DNA from 2 places in the Rhizobium sp. CC1099 genome. Region 2 is predicted to be linked to the other one. Evidence: riboswitches for the same ligand, from Rfam matches in the RefSeq annotation. Region 2 holds a riboswitch; the other holds the start of a gene.
The links. A riboswitch is a leader RNA that binds a small molecule or an ion and turns the genes downstream of it on or off. The one in region 2 is predicted to bind S-adenosylmethionine.
Positions count from the first base shown of each region.

Region 1: another riboswitch for S-adenosylmethionine. It lies ahead of QA644_RS00780 (O-succinylhomoserine sulfhydrylase); the one in region 2 lies ahead of metA (homoserine O-succinyltransferase).

Region 1 is NZ_CP121641.1:152,214-160,128, forward strand. It holds gene QA644_RS00770 (Hsp33 family molecular chaperone) at 1-459, shown strand, start outside; gene apaG (Co2+/Mg2+ efflux protein ApaG) at 460-852, opposite strand; gene QA644_RS00780 (O-succinylhomoserine sulfhydrylase) at 1,075-2,259, opposite strand; SAM riboswitch at 2,306-2,384, opposite strand; gene QA644_RS00785 (2'-deoxycytidine 5'-triphosphate deaminase) at 2,458-3,552, shown strand; tRNA gene QA644_RS00790 (tRNA-Gly) at 3,597-3,670, shown strand; gene QA644_RS00795 (methyl-accepting chemotaxis protein) at 3,733-5,730, opposite strand; gene QA644_RS00800 (transporter substrate-binding domain-containing protein) at 6,408-7,280, shown strand; gene QA644_RS00805 (tellurite resistance TerB family protein) at 7,277-7,690, opposite strand; gene QA644_RS00810 (thermonuclease family protein) at 7,753-7,915, opposite strand, start outside.
Region 2 is NZ_CP121641.1:3,709,104-3,717,018, reverse strand. It holds gene QA644_RS18560 (ABC-F family ATP-binding cassette domain-containing protein) at 1-145, shown strand, start outside; gene QA644_RS18555 (ABC transporter ATP-binding protein/permease) at 236-2,071, opposite strand; SAM riboswitch at 2,226-2,303, shown strand; gene metA (homoserine O-succinyltransferase) at 2,366-3,289, shown strand; gene QA644_RS18545 (aldose epimerase family protein) at 3,413-4,435, shown strand; gene QA644_RS18540 (GntR family transcriptional regulator) at 4,548-5,321, shown strand; gene QA644_RS18535 (SIS domain-containing protein) at 5,318-6,349, shown strand; gene nagA (N-acetylglucosamine-6-phosphate deacetylase) at 6,349-7,500, shown strand; gene QA644_RS18525 (SIS domain-containing protein) at 7,516-7,915, shown strand, end outside.

The DNA.
Region 1 (7,915 bases), 700 kb from region 2:
TTGTTTGACCGCGACGAGGCGGGTAAGCCGCGCCACCGCTGGCGCGCCGGCGGTCTCGTTGCGCAGTTCTTGCCGGAAGCGCCGGAGCGCATGCGCCAGCCCGACCTCCACGGCGGCGACGGCGATAACGCCGCGCTGGCACACAAGGAAGACGACGCCTGGACCGAAGCGCGCGCGTTGGTCGACACCATCGATGCGGACGAACTGACGGATCCGCAAGTCGGAATCGAACGCCTGCTCTTTCGCCTCTTCCACGAGCGTGGCGTGCGTGTTTTCAGTACCCGGGCAGTTTTCGACCGCTGCAGCTGCTCGCGCGAGAAGATCAAGAATGTGCTGAAGGGCTTTTCGGACGACGAGATCGACGCCAGCCAGGAGAATGGCGAGATTGCCGTTACCTGCGAATTCTGTTCCACGACCTACCGGTTTGAGGTCGTGGAAGTCGCATCGGCTGCGGAATGATCAATTCAGCACTCTGAGCAGCCCGGGAGAATCCAGCGAGAAGGCGGGTATCTCGACATCGAAAAGCTCGCCGTCCTCCGTTTCCATCTGGTAGTGCCCGAACATGAGGCCGGAAGGCGTATCGAGCGGACAGCCGGACGAGTATTCGTAGGTATCGCCGGGTTCCAGCCGGGGCTGCTCGCCGACGACCCCAGGGCCGGTCACCTCGTCCACCAGGCCGTTCTGATCGGTGATGTTCCAGTAGCGATTGATGAGCCGTACTGTCAGGTCCGAATTGTTGCTGATCACGATCCGGTAGCCCCAGACATAGCGATCATCATCCGGATCGGATTGCTCCTCCAGATAAAAGGGCTCGACGACAACTTCGATATCTCGTGTGAGGGCGCGGTACATGCCTTACACCATAGCCAAGATATGTTACCCGTATCTTATACAGCGCTCGATCCGTCAAGAAACGGCACATGCATCATCCTTCAAACCGCGATGATTGCACGTCGTTTCGAACATTAATCCTAATTTTCGAAGTTAATTCCCGTATTAAAGCGAAGCTCTTGCGCCATTTCTTAGGTGGAGCATGCGGCCGGACCGGCAAGGTCCGGCCGTCGCTATCGCAGGTCAGGACTTAACCTTTGAAAGAGCCTGAGCGAAATCTTCGATCAGGTCATCAGCATCCTCGATGCCGAGCGAAAGGCGAACGGTGCCGGGTGAAATGCCTAGTTCCGCGCGGGCGTCATCGCTCAGGTTCTTGTGCGTCGTCGTTGCCGGATGCGTGATCAGGCTCTTGGAATCGCCGAGATTGTTCGAGATTTTGATGATATCGAGCGCATTCTGCAACGCGAAGGCTGCTTCCTTCCCGCCCTTCAGCTCGAATGCGACGAGTGTCGAGCCGCCGGACATCTGCTTGGCGATGATATCGGCCTGCGGATGATCCTTGCGGCCCGGATAGATCACCTTGGCCACTTGCTTCTGTTCGGCAAGGAAGTCCGCGATCCTGGCAGCACTCGCCGTCTGCTGCTTGACGCGCAGCGGCAGCGTTTCGATGCCCTTCAGAAGCGTCCAGGCATTGAAAGGCGACATGGCCGGACCCGTGTGGCGGAAGTAGTCGTGCAGGTTTTCGTCGATCCATTCCCTGTCGGAAAGCACGACGCCGCCGAGGCAGCGGCCCTGGCCGTCGATATGCTTGGTCGCGGAATAGACGACGATATGGGCGCCGAGTTCCAGGGGCTTCTGGAAGAGCGGCGTTGCGAAGACGTTGTCGACGACCACCTTGGCGCCGATCTCGTCGGCGAGCTTGGCAACGCCTGCGATGTCGACCACTTCCAGCGTCGGGTTCGTCGGGCTTTCGAGGAAGAAGACCTTCGTCGCCGGGCGGATCGCCTTCTCCCAGTTTTCGAGATAGCGGCCGTCGATGAGCGTGCATTCGATGCCGTATTTCGGCGCAAGTGTTTCGACCACCCATCGGCAGGAGCCGAAGAGCGCGCGGGCGGCAACGATATGGTCGCCGGCCTTCAACTGGCAGAGGATCGCCGCGGTGACAGCAGCCATGCCGGAAGCGGTGGCGCGGGCGTCTTCGGCGCCTTCGAGCGCGCACATCCGCTTTTCGAACATATCGTTGGTCGGGCTTCCGTATCGGGCATAGATGAAGCCGTCCGTCTCACCCTTGAACCGGGCTTCCGCCGCTTCAGAGGTATCATAGACGAAACCTTGCGTCAGGAAGATCGCTTCCGAAGTCTCGCCATATTGCGAGCGCAGCGTCCCTTCGTGAACGAGTTGGGTTGCCGGGCGCCAAGTCTTGCTCATGCCATCACCACCTTCAAACAACAAAAAAACCGGCCGCAAAAGCAGACCGGTTTCATACCCGGTCTTTTTAGCCACTTCTTTAACGTGGCTGCAAGCCGACCGGCCAAATCACCACGGGATAAAGCTGCAATACTGCTGTTAGCTTCTTGCGTCAATTCCTTGAGTTTGGTTTTGTCTGAGGCAAATTATGGATGGAGCATGATGGCTCGCGAAACTGGAATCTTGGCCGATCGCGCAATTGCTGCGCTGTTTGAAACGGGCCGCCTCACGAGTGAGCGGGAACTGGATCGCGATCAGATCCAGCCGGCCAGCCTGGACCTGCGCCTGGGCGCCAAGGCGTTCCGCGTCCGGGCAAGTTTCATGCCGGGTCCCTCGCATCTCGTTGCCGACAAGCTCGACCGGCTGAGCCTGCACGTCATCGACCTCTCGGAAGGTGCCGTGCTCGAAACGGGCTGCGTCTATATCGTGCCTCTTATGGAGCGGCTCGATCTTCCGGCTGAAATGTCCGCCTCGGCCAACCCGAAGAGCTCGACTGGCCGCCTCGACATCTTCACCCGTGTCATTACCGATTACGCGCAGGAATTCGACAAGATTCCTGCCGGTTATTCTGGCCCGCTCTATCTGGAAATCAGCCCGCGCACGTTCCCCGTCGTCGTGCGCCGTGGCTCGCGCCTCTCGCAGATACGGTTCCGGGTTGGGTATTCGATTCTCGGCGAGCCGGAACTGCAGGCGCTGCATGATGCGGAAACGCTGGTCGCAAGCGCCAAGCCGAACGTTTCAGGCGGCGGCATTGCGCTGTCGATCGACCTGGCAGGCGACAAGGATGGCCTGATCGGCTACCGCGGCAAGCATCACACGGCCGTCGTCGATGTCGATAAGAAGGCCGAGCACGATATCTTCGATTTCTGGGAGCCGCTTTACAGCCGCGGTCGCAACGAATTGATCCTCGATCCGGATGAGTTCTATATCCTCGTTTCGCGCGAGGCCGTGCACGTTCCGCCGCACTACGCAGCCGAAATGACGCCCTTCGATCCGCTCGTCGGCGAGTTTCGCGTGCATTACGCCGGCTTCTTCGATCCAGGCTTCGGCCACGCGCCTGCCGGCGGCATGGGCAGCCGCGCCGTTCTCGAAGTCCGCAGCCATGAAGTGCCCTTCATCCTCGAGGACGGCCAGATCGTCGGCCGCCTGGTTTACGAGCACATGCTGGAGAAACCCGAAAGCCTTTATGGCTCCGGCCTTGGATCGAACTACCAGGCCCAGGGTTTGAAACTCTCGAAGCACTTCCGCATCTGAGAGCCTTGACACCGCCACCCATCTGTTGGAAGGCTTCCGTCATCGCGGGTGTAGCTCAATGGTAGAGCAGCAGCTTCCCAAGCTGAATACGAGGGTTCGATTCCCTTCACCCGCTCCAGCTGCTCACGATCCACAGGTGGGACGCCTATAAACGATTGGGCGGGCTCTAGCCGCCCGCTCTCAAAATTCTGTCCAATCGGCGTCCTTGTTTTCCGAAGCGCTGTTCATGCCGAATGCACCGGCAAGCGTCTGGCCAAGTGCGCGTGCAGGCGAAGCGGCGGGCCGCGTGCTCACTGTCGCCACGCGGATTGCGGGTTTTGATACCGGCGCCGGACGGGTCACCGCAGGCCGTGCTGGTGCTTGCGGCATCGGACGTGCCGCTGCGATGAAGCTATCCGTTCCGCTCAGCTTGAACTGGCCGAGCAGTTCGTTCAGCGCGGCGGCCTCCGTTGCCAGGCTGTGGCTTGCTGCCGTGCTCTCTTCGACCATGGCGGCATTCTGCTGCGTGCCCTGGTCCATGGTGTTCACGGCCGTATTGATTTCCTGCAGGCCTGTCGATTGCTCACGGGAAGCCTCCGCGATCGCGTGGACGTGCTGGTTGATCTCCTGCACCTCATGAACGATGGCGTCGAGCGCCTTGCCCGTTTCGCCGACAAGGGCAACGCCGGTCTGGACATGTGTGCCGGAATTGGTGATCAGCGACTTGATCTCCCTTGCCGCATTCGCCGAACGTTGCGCCAGTTCGCGCACTTCCTGAGCGACGACCGCAAAGCCCTTGCCCGCTTCGCCTGCACGTGCTGCCTCGACGCCGGCATTCAGGGCGAGCAGGTTCGTCTGGAAGGCGATGTCGTCGATCACGCCGATGATATTGCTGATCTCGGCCGAGGACTGCTCGATCTGCTGCATCGCCTTGACGGCATGGCGGACGACTTCGCCGGACTTCTCGGCGCCTGCGCGGGTGCGGGCAACGAGTTCGCTTGCTTCCTGCGCGCGGCGGGCGGCGTCCTTTACAGTCGTTGTGATCTGTTCCAGCGCGGCAGCGGTTTCCTCCACCGATGCGGCCTGCTGCTCCGTGCGCTTCGAAAGTTCGTCGGCCGATGAACGGATTTCATTCGCCCCCGCGCCGATCGCGCGCGCATTGGCGCCGACTGTACGCATGGCCTCGTTCAGCTTTTCGACCGAATGGTTGAAGTCTTGGCGCAATCCATCGAGATGTTCTGCGAACGGAACATCGATATGCGAGGCAAGATCGCCCGATGCGAGACGGCGCAGCCCGTCGCCGAGCGCCTCTGCCGCGCCGGATAATTCCGCCGCTTCGCGAGCCTTCTGGGCTTCGCGCTCGCGGCGTTCGCCATCGGTCAGGTTGCGATCGACTTCCGCCTGGGCTCCGAGCTGGATGCGCTCGATCGCGTTGGTGCGGAAAACTTCGAGCGCTTCGGCCATCTGGCCCACTTCGTCGCGGCGCTCGAGGCCCGGTACATCGCCGTCGGTCTCGCCTTCGGCAAGGCGTGTCATTCGCTCACGGAGCTTCGCCATCGGCGACGTGATGCCGGCCTGTGCGATGACGATGCCGAGCGCGATGGCGCCGATAACGGCCGCCGCGATTATCGCAAGGCAGAGATTGATGCGGTCATTGACGCTTGCCGAAACGGCGTCCCCGCCATCGTTGAGCATCGACATCAAGGCATCGTTATTCGCCGTCATCTTCGGTGTCAGTACGGTGAGCTTGGCGTTCAGCTGAGCGGCCGCAATTTGGGCTCCGGCGCTGTCGCCAGACTTGCTCATTTCGGCAACCTTGCTTGAAATCGTTTCTATTTCGGCGATTCCGCTGAGAATATCGTCTATCGCCGGCTTACGGCTGGGCACCAGAACGGCCGCCTCGTTAAGACGGTCACGCGCTTGCGGCAGCTTGCTCGGTGTGGAAAGCGCGGTATGGAAAGCGGGCGTGCCCGCCTTCAGGCTCGCCAGCCTCGTGGTCTGCAGCACGGCGGCGACGACAGACGCGCTGGCGCGCGAGCCTTGCATGGCCGCCAATGCTTCATGGTCGATGAAGGCGCTGTATGTCGCATCCGCATGACGGAACTCGGTGATGACGTAAATCAAACCGCCCATGGCGATCACCCCCAGAAGCATGAGGATGGACATGATCTTGGTTCGAATTTTCAGGTTCTTCAGCAGTGTTCGCATGGAAAATACCCGCTTTCTTAGGCCTTCTGCTTGCCCGGTATTCTGGAAAATCAATGGTTCGAAACTCGGCATAGAGCTGCGGCATGTTCGAAATGATCTGGTGAGGCTCGACGTCCGCGTCATGCAGCCGGCTGAAAAAAAGCCGTCGTCGTCTGCGGCATAAGAATCGATATTGCTTAACGGTGGCCTAACGTTCAAAGCCGATCCCCAGTAATTCGAGGCGCGCATTTCGTGCAATTTCCTAAGCTGGTATCTCGCTCGGTGTATGAGGCGTGTTGTCCCGGAAGAAGGGGTTCGTCCGGGGCTTCTAGCACGGCTCGCCACGCGGTGGCGCACAGCATGAGCCAGCCGAGCGGCGCCCGATCCATCGCAGCCGGGTCGCCTGTTTGCCGCTGTCGTCTGAATGAAGAGGGTAGCCCCAGAAGACGGTGAAGAGATCGATGCCGAAAGGATCGGCTAGGCGGGATGAGGAGGCCGATCTCGGCATGCGCCTTTTGTCGGACCGGATATCCGTTGCCGCGCGTCAAAGCCGAGGATACCCATCTGCCGTACCTCGATCCGGCCGTTTGCCATCGTCGAGACGGTGCGGCCCGGCGCATATTCCCCGAAACGCATGACTCTGATACACGGATCACCGAGCGACAATGCCCCGACCCCACGAGCCGGACATGAGACAATCTTTCCTCGCCTCTATAAGGTTTAAGGTTTTTTTTACCTTATTGCAATTAGTAGCTGCATTATCTGCTGCGCCTGGCTTTGCGCAGCAGACGCCGTCGTCGCTGCCGCTGCTTTTTGATGCTCGCGAAAGACTTGCCAAGCCGGACCTTTCGTCACTCGTCCGCCTCCGCTTTCTCACCTCCGTCGACTTCCCGCCTTTCAACTTTACCGATCAGAACGGCAAGCTGGCGGGTTTCAATATCGATCTGGCCCGCGAGATCTGCGATGAATTGGAAGTTGCTGCGAAATGCGAGATCCAGGCACTGCCCTTCGCCGATCTCAAGGAAGCGCTTGCAGCCTCCCAGGGCGATGCCGTCATCGCGGGACTGGCCGTAACCTCGGACTTGCGAAAGCAGTTTACCTTCACCCGTCCCTACCTCATGCTGCCGGCCCGCTTTGTGCGTAATGCGAAGGCAGAGATCAACGGGAATACCGCCGCATCGCTCTCCGGACGTCCGGTCGGCGTCGTCAAGGCGACGGTCCATGAGGCCATGCTTGCCGCCTTTTTTCCGGCAATAAAAGCCGTGCCTTTCGAGAACAAGGAAGCGATGCTTACTGCTCTTAAGGATGGCAAGGTGGATGCCGCCTTTGCCGATGCGCTGCAGCTGTCCTTCTGGGTTTCCTCCCAGGCGTCAGCAAAATGCTGTGCGCTCTTCGACGGCCCTTATCTGTCGGAGCAGTTTCTGGGGGAAGGCATGACGATCATGCTTCGCCAGAACGACGGCGTATTGACCGCAGCGCTGGACCACGCGCTTGCAGCGCTTTCCAGAAACGGCCGCCTGCAGGAAATCTATTTGCGTTATTTCCCTTACGGGCTCTTTTAACCCCTGCGGAAGCGGGCGATCGCACTGCGTTCGATGGCAGCGCAGGTGAGCTTGTCGAGTTCCAGCCTGTCGCGGAGCATGCTGAGCAACCGAAGCTCCTCGGCCTTGACCGAAAGGTCGGCGGAGGCGACTTCGACAGCAAGTGCATAGGCGGTATCGTAGAGCCGCGAAGGCAGCGTGTCCTTCACCGTTTCCAAAACGACATCGAGGCCTTCCGGTCCGGCCAGCAGCGATGCGCAGTCGCGGGCAATCGAAATCAGCTTGTCGTGGTCGAAATCCTTGAAGACCGGCAGAAAGCCGATCAGCTGGCCGATGCGCTCCATTTCCCGGTCGTTCATCGTGCTGTCGACAGCGGATGCCATCACCATCACGTAAATCAGCGCGTCATGGGCGGAAAGCGGCTTGTTCATTCGGTCATTCCCTCTGTTTCGGCAGGAGTTTAGGAATTGCCGTGCGCCATTACAAGGGATCGCTAGATCGGATCGAGAGGATTGTCCGGCGGCGGTCCGGGCGGCAACGTCAGCGGCGCGCCCTTGCGCGGATCCTCGCCATAGACGCCTTTCTTCTCCGCTTTGGCCTTCGCACCGGCTTCGGTCAGTGCCGATCCGGGAGCCGCATCCGCCCAGCCGTTTTCG
Region 2 (7,915 bases):
GATGGCCGATCCCGATCTCTTCAGCAAAGATACTGCCACCTTCAACCGGCTTGCGGCGGAGATGGAAAAGCTGCGCGACAGCCTGACGAAGATGGAGGAAGAATGGTTGGAGCTTGAAATGCTGCGCGAAGAGCTGGAGGGCTAGGTTCCGTCCTGACGAGGAAAGGCTTCCGCGTTCTGTCAGATCGCGCAGGTCTTTTCTGCCCTTGGTTCGGACGCATAGTACTGCGACTATTCAAATGACCGGTGCAGGTGCGTGTGCCGTGCCAGTTCCTGCTGCCGGAAAGGCCGACTGCTCGATCTTCGCTGCCAGTGGATGCAAATGCAACTCGCGCGGATTGAAGGTTTCGAGGTAGGCCTCGGACCGTCCGATATAAACCATGGTGGAATCGGATAGCGTCGCCAGCAGCGCCATCAGGGTTGATTGCCATTCCGGCTCAAGGCCTTCCAGCACTTCGTCGAAGATGATCCAGCGCGGCCGGGCCAGCAGCAAGCGGGCAAAGCCGATCCCCTTCTGCTCATCGGAGTCGAGCATCTTATCCCAGCGGGCCCGCGTATCGAGACGCGCAATAAGGTGGCTAAGGCCGGCTTTCTGGAGCGCTGCTTCGACGTCCTCGCTGTTGTAGGTGTCCACCGGTTCCGGGAAGGACAGCGCTTCGCGCAACGTGCCACCGGGCACATAGGCTACTTCTGGAACGAAAACCATGCCGTCGGCGGGCGGCAGCCCTATCTTGCCGCTGCCGCAGGGCCAGAGCCCTGCAAGCGCCTGGAACAGCAGCTTGCGGTTCACATTATGATCGCCGTTGATCATGACCTTCTCGCCGGCTCTGATCGTGACATCCGTCTCGCGGACGGCAAAGCCGCCGCACAGATCGATCTCTTCGCCGAGCTTGGCGGCGATCATGAGGTTCTTGAGGGTCAGCGTATCTGCGTTATCCTCGTAGGTGATCGCATTCTTCGGATTGATGGGTTCGTCCATGCCGTGCAAGGCATGGCGGAAATCGGTCACGCGCATCAGCGTGGCGCGCCACTCGGCGATCGCGGCGAAATTGGCAACATACCAGCGCAGGGCGGTATTCACCTGGTTGAAGGCGCCGACGGACATCATCAGTTCGCCGAAGGTCAGGCTGCCTGAAAAATAGGCGGGAGCCGCGACGATGATCGGGACGACGATGACCAGCCAGCCGTAACCGGCCGAAACCCAGGTGAGGTTGGTGCTAGCCATGGTCAGCCGCTTCAGGATGGCAAGTACCGAAGTGATATCCTCATTGATCCGCCGGCGTTCGTTTTCCTCGCCGCGGGCCACGGTAATCGCCGGCATGTTCTCGTTGGCATGCATCAGCGAAAAGCGAAGCTCCGCTTCCTTGGAGAAGCGGTCGGCATTCAAGATCACCAGCTTGCGGCCGACGATCTGGCTGAGAATCGACGCGGATGCCGCATAGAAGATCGCGGCCCAGACCATATAGCCCGGAATGGCAAAGGCGTAGGTGCGAAAATGGAAGACGAAGCCGCTCGAAAGCTCCCAGAGAACGCCGATGAAACTGACGAGCAGGATTGTCGACTGGATGAGGCCGAGCGTGAGGCCGGTCGTGCTTTCTGCAAGGTTGCGGGCGTCTTCATGCAGCCGCTGATCCGGGTTGACCCCGATCAGGCCGGTTGAGGCGAGACGCAGCGCACGCTTGCGCTTCAGCCAGTGATCCACGAGGTCGCGGGTCAGCCCTTCGCGCATATAAAGCGCGGTCATCAGGTTGAGCCACGCCTGGCCGACGTTCATGAGCAATAGCGAACCGGCAATCAACGCGAAGACCTGGAGCTGATGGAAGAATTCGCCGACGTCGCGGCGCTGCAGGGAATCGTAGAACGGCGCGTTCCAGCGGTTCAGAATGACCTGGCCATAGGCCGTCGCCAGGATCACCGCGAGCAAGATCGAGGCGAGAAGCAGAATCTTTCCGCGGACCTTGGAATCCCAGAATGCCGCAAACATCAGTTTCAGGCGGTATCCGAGGCTCAGATCGTAACCTACTCTATCCTGCCCTTGAATGCTCGGCCTGCCTTCGACGTCGTCTGCCATTATGTCCTTCCATGCGGACCATGATGATGCTTGATTAACATGGTGACGCGCCCTGTCCATCAACAGATTCTACCAGTCATTAACGCGTGAGTTACCTTGGTTCAACGCGCCCCTTCAGAATTGCGATTGATTCGCGTGGGCTCCGGCGCTATTTAGTGTTCTCCGTGGTGATTTGGCCGGCCGGCTTGCAGCCACGTTAAATAAGTCGCTAAAGGGCCGCGTGCGGACCGGTAGCGATTCTTTCGCCGCCGGTTTTTTATTTGCCGGTGCCTTTTGTTTTGTTGAGTGACCGCAATGCCCATCAAGATCCCCGATACTCTGCCCGCTTTCGAGACCCTCGTTCATGAGGGCGTGCGGGTGATGACCGAAACGGCGGCGATCCGTCAGGATATCCGCCCTTTGCAGATCGGGCTTCTCAATCTCATGCCGAACAAGGTCAAGACGGAGTTGCAGATGGCGCGCCTTGTGGGCGCCTCGCCGCTTCAGGTGGAGCTCTCGCTGATCCGCATTGGCAACCATAGGGCCAAGAACACGTCCGAAGACCACCTGCTTGCTTTCTACCAGACCTGGGAGGAGGTAAGGCATCGCAAATTCGACGGCTTCATCATTACTGGCGCACCGATCGAAACTCTGCCTTACGAGGACGTGACCTATTGGACGGAGATGAAGAAGATCTTGGATTGGACCGAGACGAACGTTCATTCGAGCATGAATGTCTGCTGGGGCGCAATGGCGGCGATCTACCATTTCCACAAGGTTCCGAAATACGAGCTGAAGGAAAAGGCGTTCGGCGTCTATCGCCATAAGAACCTCAAGCCTTCATCCGTCTACCTCAATGGCTTTTCCGATAACTTCGAAGTGCCGGTTTCGCGCTGGACCGAGGTCCGGCGCGCCGATATCGACAAGTCCTCAAGCCTCGAAATCCTCATGGAATCCGACGAGATGGGCGTGTGTCTCGTGCACGAGAAAAAAGGCAAGCGGCTCTACATGTTCAATCATGTGGAATACGATTCCACATCGCTTTCCGACGAATATTTCCGCGACGTGAATGCCGGCGTGCCGATCAAGATGCCGCATAACTATTTCCCGCATAACGATCCGTCGCTCGCACCGCAGAACCGCTGGCGCAGCCATGCGCATCTGCTCTTTGGCAATTGGATCAACGAAATCTACCAGACGACGCCCTATAATCTCGACGAAATCGGTACAAAAATCTGAACTGCAGCCGCCGCTGACCTCGTTGCGGCGGCGTTTCTTTTTTGGTGTTTGACGGTTGCGGTCCTCAACAAATGGAGGCAGGTTCGCGGGCCTGAAACGAACACAGATTTGGGATGGCGAACTATGTCGGAAAAGCTCGAACGGGAAGTTTTCGGGACGACGAAAGACGGCGAAACCGTCTATCGCGTCGAGATCAAGGGCGGCGGCCTTACAGCCAAGATCATGACTTGGGGGGCAGTCATCCAGGATCTGCGGCTCGACGGCCATGATGCGCCTCTCCTGCTTGGCTTCGACGACTTTGCCAGCTATCCCTCCCATTCCTCCTATTTTGGTGCAACGCCCGGCCGCTGTGCCAACCGCATCGGCGGTGGCAAGTTTACCCTCGACGGCAAGGCCTATCAGCTCGAGCTCAATGAAAAGGGCGTTTCGCATCTGCACGGCGGCAGCGACAATATCGCCAAGCGCAACTGGACGATTGTCGAGCACGATGCCGACCGTGTCGTCTTGAAGATCGTCGACCCGGACGGTCGCGCAGGCTATCCAGGCAACTGCACGGTCCAAGCGACTTACCGTGTGCATGGCCATGGCGAATTCTCGGTCGTCTACGAGACGACCACCGACCAGCCGACGCTCGCCAATCTTTGCCAGCACGCCTATTTCAATCTCGACGGCCGCGAAGATGCGCTCGGCCACGATATCATGATCGCTGCCGATCATTATCTACCGACTGACGAGAAACAAATCCCGACCGGCGAGATCCGCCAGGTCGAAGGCACGGTCTTCGACTTCCGCGAAATGGCCCCGATGAAGCGGTTCGATGACGGCGAGCAGGCGTTTTACGACCACAATTTCTGCCTTTCGACGGAACGCACGGCCAAGCGCTCCGTCGTACTGGCACGCAGCGTCAACTCCGGTGTCTCGCTGGAGGTTAGAACCACCGAACCGGGCATACAGTTCTATGCCGGTTTCAAGCTCGACGTTGCGGTCGCGGGCATCGGGGGGCGGAAATACGGGCCCTTCGCCGGCTTCTGCCTCGAAACGCAGGTTTGGCCGGATGCGATCAATCACGAGGGCTTTCCGAATGCGGTGCTGCGCCCAGGCGAGGTGCTGCGGCAGGAAACGGATTACATCTTCACGAGAAGCTGATCTTCGCGGACATTCGATCACTCATAAACCTTCGTGCCGCCACGAGGGTTTTTATCTTTGCGGCAGAGATTCAGCTTGAAAAGTGGTTCTAAATAGGTTCTATGGTTAATCCATGGATAGAACCAGTCTGGTAGCGGAGCTCAATGCCCGCGGTCTGCGCGACGAAACGATGACGGGACCGCTCTACAAGCGGCTGGCACTGGCGTTGACCGGCCTCATTCAGGAAGGCCTTCTCAAGCCGGGTGCAGCCCTTCCCGGAGAGCGCGATCTCGCCGAAGCTCTGAAGCTCGGCCGCGTGACGGTGCGAACCGCCTATCGTGATCTGATGGCATCCGGCGCATTGGAATCGCGTCACGGCAGCGGTACCTTCGTTTCCAGTAAGGTGGAGCGCATGGAGCAGCCGCTCTGGCGTCTTTCGTCTTTCTCGGCCGATATGCGCTCACGCGGCCGTTCGCCGGCGGCAAGGATATTGTCCCGCACGATCAATTCGCCATCGCCGGAAGAATCCTTCCTTCTCGGACTTGGGCAGGATGAGGCCGTTCTGCGCCTGGATCGTCTGCGCCTTGCGGATGGTTTGCCGCTGGCGATCGAGCGGGCGGTTGTGCCGGTCAAGTTCCTCGGCGGCAATGCCGGTGGCGAGGGATCGCTTTATGATGCGCTGGCCGCAAACGGCCACAAGCCGGTGCGTGCTCTGCAGCGGCTGACCGCCGTGACGCTCGATCCTTCATCAGCCTCGATGCTGAATGTAAAGACCGGTGCGCCAGCACTCTTGATCGAACGGATTTCGCGCCTGGAAGACCAGCGCGTCGTTGAATACACCCGTTCGCACTACCGCGGCGATGCCTATGATTTCGTGGCCGAACTGAAAATTGGAGATGACCTATGAGTGAGAACCAGTCGCTGATGCTGCAGGAGGCGGGCCAGTCGCCGGACGTGGTCGCGACGCTCCTTCAAAAGGAGAAGCCGGTTTTTGCCGAAATCGCCAAGCTGTTTTCCTCGGTTCGCCCGAGCGTGGTGACGACGGCAGCGCGTGGCTCTTCGGACCATGCCGCAACCTTCTTCAAATATCTCTTCGAGATCACTGCCGGTATTCCCGTCGCTTCCGTCGGCCCATCGATCGCTTCCGTCTATGGTGCGGCTCTACAGTTGAAGGATGGTGTTCACTTCACGGTTTCGCAATCCGGCGCCAGCCCGGATATCGTTGCCCTTCAGGATGCTGCCAAGCGTGGCGGCGCGACGACGATCGCCGTTGTGAACGTCACCGACAGCCCGCTTGCAAAGCAGGCAGATATCGTTCTGGACCTCAATGCAGGTGCGGAAAAGAGTGTTGCTGCGACGAAGTCCTTTATCGCCTCGGTTGCCGCGCTCGCCGGTGTGACGGCTGCGATTGGCGGTACGGCCGATCTGCAAGCCTCATTGGAGAGGTTGCCAGAGGCTCTGTCGGCGACTGCTGGTATCGATACGGCTGCCGCAGAAGACGTGCTCTTCAATGCAACCTCGCTTTATACGGCAGGCCGCGGGCCAGCTTTGGCGATCGCGCTCGAGGCCGCGCTGAAAGCCAAGGAAACGTCCGGCCTTCACGCGGAAGCCTTCTCGCTGGCAGAGCTGATGCATGGCCCGATGCGCCTCGTTCAGCCGGGTTTCCCGATCGTCGCCTTCATGCCCGACGATGCGGCCTATGCCAACAACGTTCAGGCACTCGAGCGATTACAGAAGCTCGGCGCAACGACGGTACCGTTCTCGGCGCAGCCGCTTTCCGGCGTCAATCTGCTCGTGCCGACGACGGGCAACGGCTTACTCGATCCGCTCGTGTCGCTTCTCGTCTACTATCGCCTGATCGAGTCAGTTACGCGCCGCAAGGGTTTCGATCCAGACAAGCCGGCGAACCTGCTCAAAGTCACGGAGACGATATGATACCCCCCAAGATCTTCACCGGTGCCCGGATCTTCGACGGCGAGAGGTTCCATGACGAAAAGGCGCTGATCGTTGCCAATGGCCGGGTCGAGGCCATTGTCTCGTGCAACGACTTGCCCGAAGGCGAGACGATCTTGCTTGACGGCGGTGTGCTTTCGGCAGGTTTCGTCGATGCGCAGGTGAATGGCGGTGGCGGGCGCATGCTGAACGATGAGCCGTCGGCAGCTTCGATGTGTATCATTGCTGACGGTCACCGGCGCTACGGTACGACGGCGCTGCTTCCAACGCTGATCACCGATACGGCAGATGCGACGGCGGCTGCGATCGAGGCCGCAAAGGATGCGGTTAACACCCATCGCGGCGTGGCCGGTCTTCATCTGGAAGGTCCGCATCTGGCGCCCGCCCGCAAAGGCGCGCACCTGGCCGAACTGATGCGCCCGGTCGAAGACAAGGATGTCAAGGCTTTCATCCGCGCCCGTGAGGCGATCGGTACGCTGCTCGTGACGATGGCGGTCGAACAGGTGACGGTCGCTCAAGTTCGCGAACTGAGCGAGGCTGGCATCATCGTCAGCATCGGCCATTCGGATTGTTCGAGCGAAGCTGCAGAAGAGCGTTTCGATGCTGGTGTACGCGGCGTCACCCATCTTTTCAACGCCATGAGCCAGATGGGTCACCGCGCACCCGGTCTGGTTGGCGCGGCAATCGACCATCCGTCGACGTGGTGCGGCATCATCGCCGACGGCCATCATGTCGATCCAAAAGCGCTGCGCACTGCACTTCGCGCCAAGCGCGGGGAGGGCAAGCTCTTCTTCGTGACGGATGCCATGTCGCTGGTTGGCTCCGAAAAGGATAGCTTCATGCTGAACGGTCGCACCGTGCGGCGTGAGAAGGGGGGCTTCTGCTCGAAGCTGGTGCTTTCGGACGGCACACTTGCCGGGTCGGATGTCGATATGGCGTCGACCATCCGCTATGGCGTCACCTATCTTGATCTGACGCTTGCCGAGGCGCTGCGCATGGCAACGCTCTATCCGGCCCGGTTTCTCCGGCTCGATGGTTATGGCCATCTTTCGCCGGGAGCGCGCGCCGACCTCGTGCATCTGACGGATGCGATCGAAGTCACCGCCACGTGGATCGACGGCGAAGCGGCCTGAAGCAAAGGAAATGCCATGACGGCGGTTACGGATGCCTATTTCTCCAATCTGATCGGCCGTCTCGAGGCTTTGAAGAAAAGCCTTGCCGAACCCATGGCGAAGGCCGCAGCAGTCATTCTCGATGCGGCGCGTCATGACAAGCGCGTTTACGTCTTCGGCACGGGCCATTCGCATATGCTGGCCGAGGAGGTGCATTATCGCGCCGGCGGTCTTGCGTTCACCGTGCCGGTTCTCATCGGCTCCGCGATGCTGCATGAGGGGGCGGTCATCAGCTCGGTCTATGAACGCACGCAAGGCCTCGTTCGGCCGGTGCTGGAGCGCTACGGCATGCAGCCAGGCGACGTCATCATTATTGCTTCGAACTCGGGTGTGAATGCCGCACCAATCGAGGCCGCGGACTATGGCCGCGAGATCG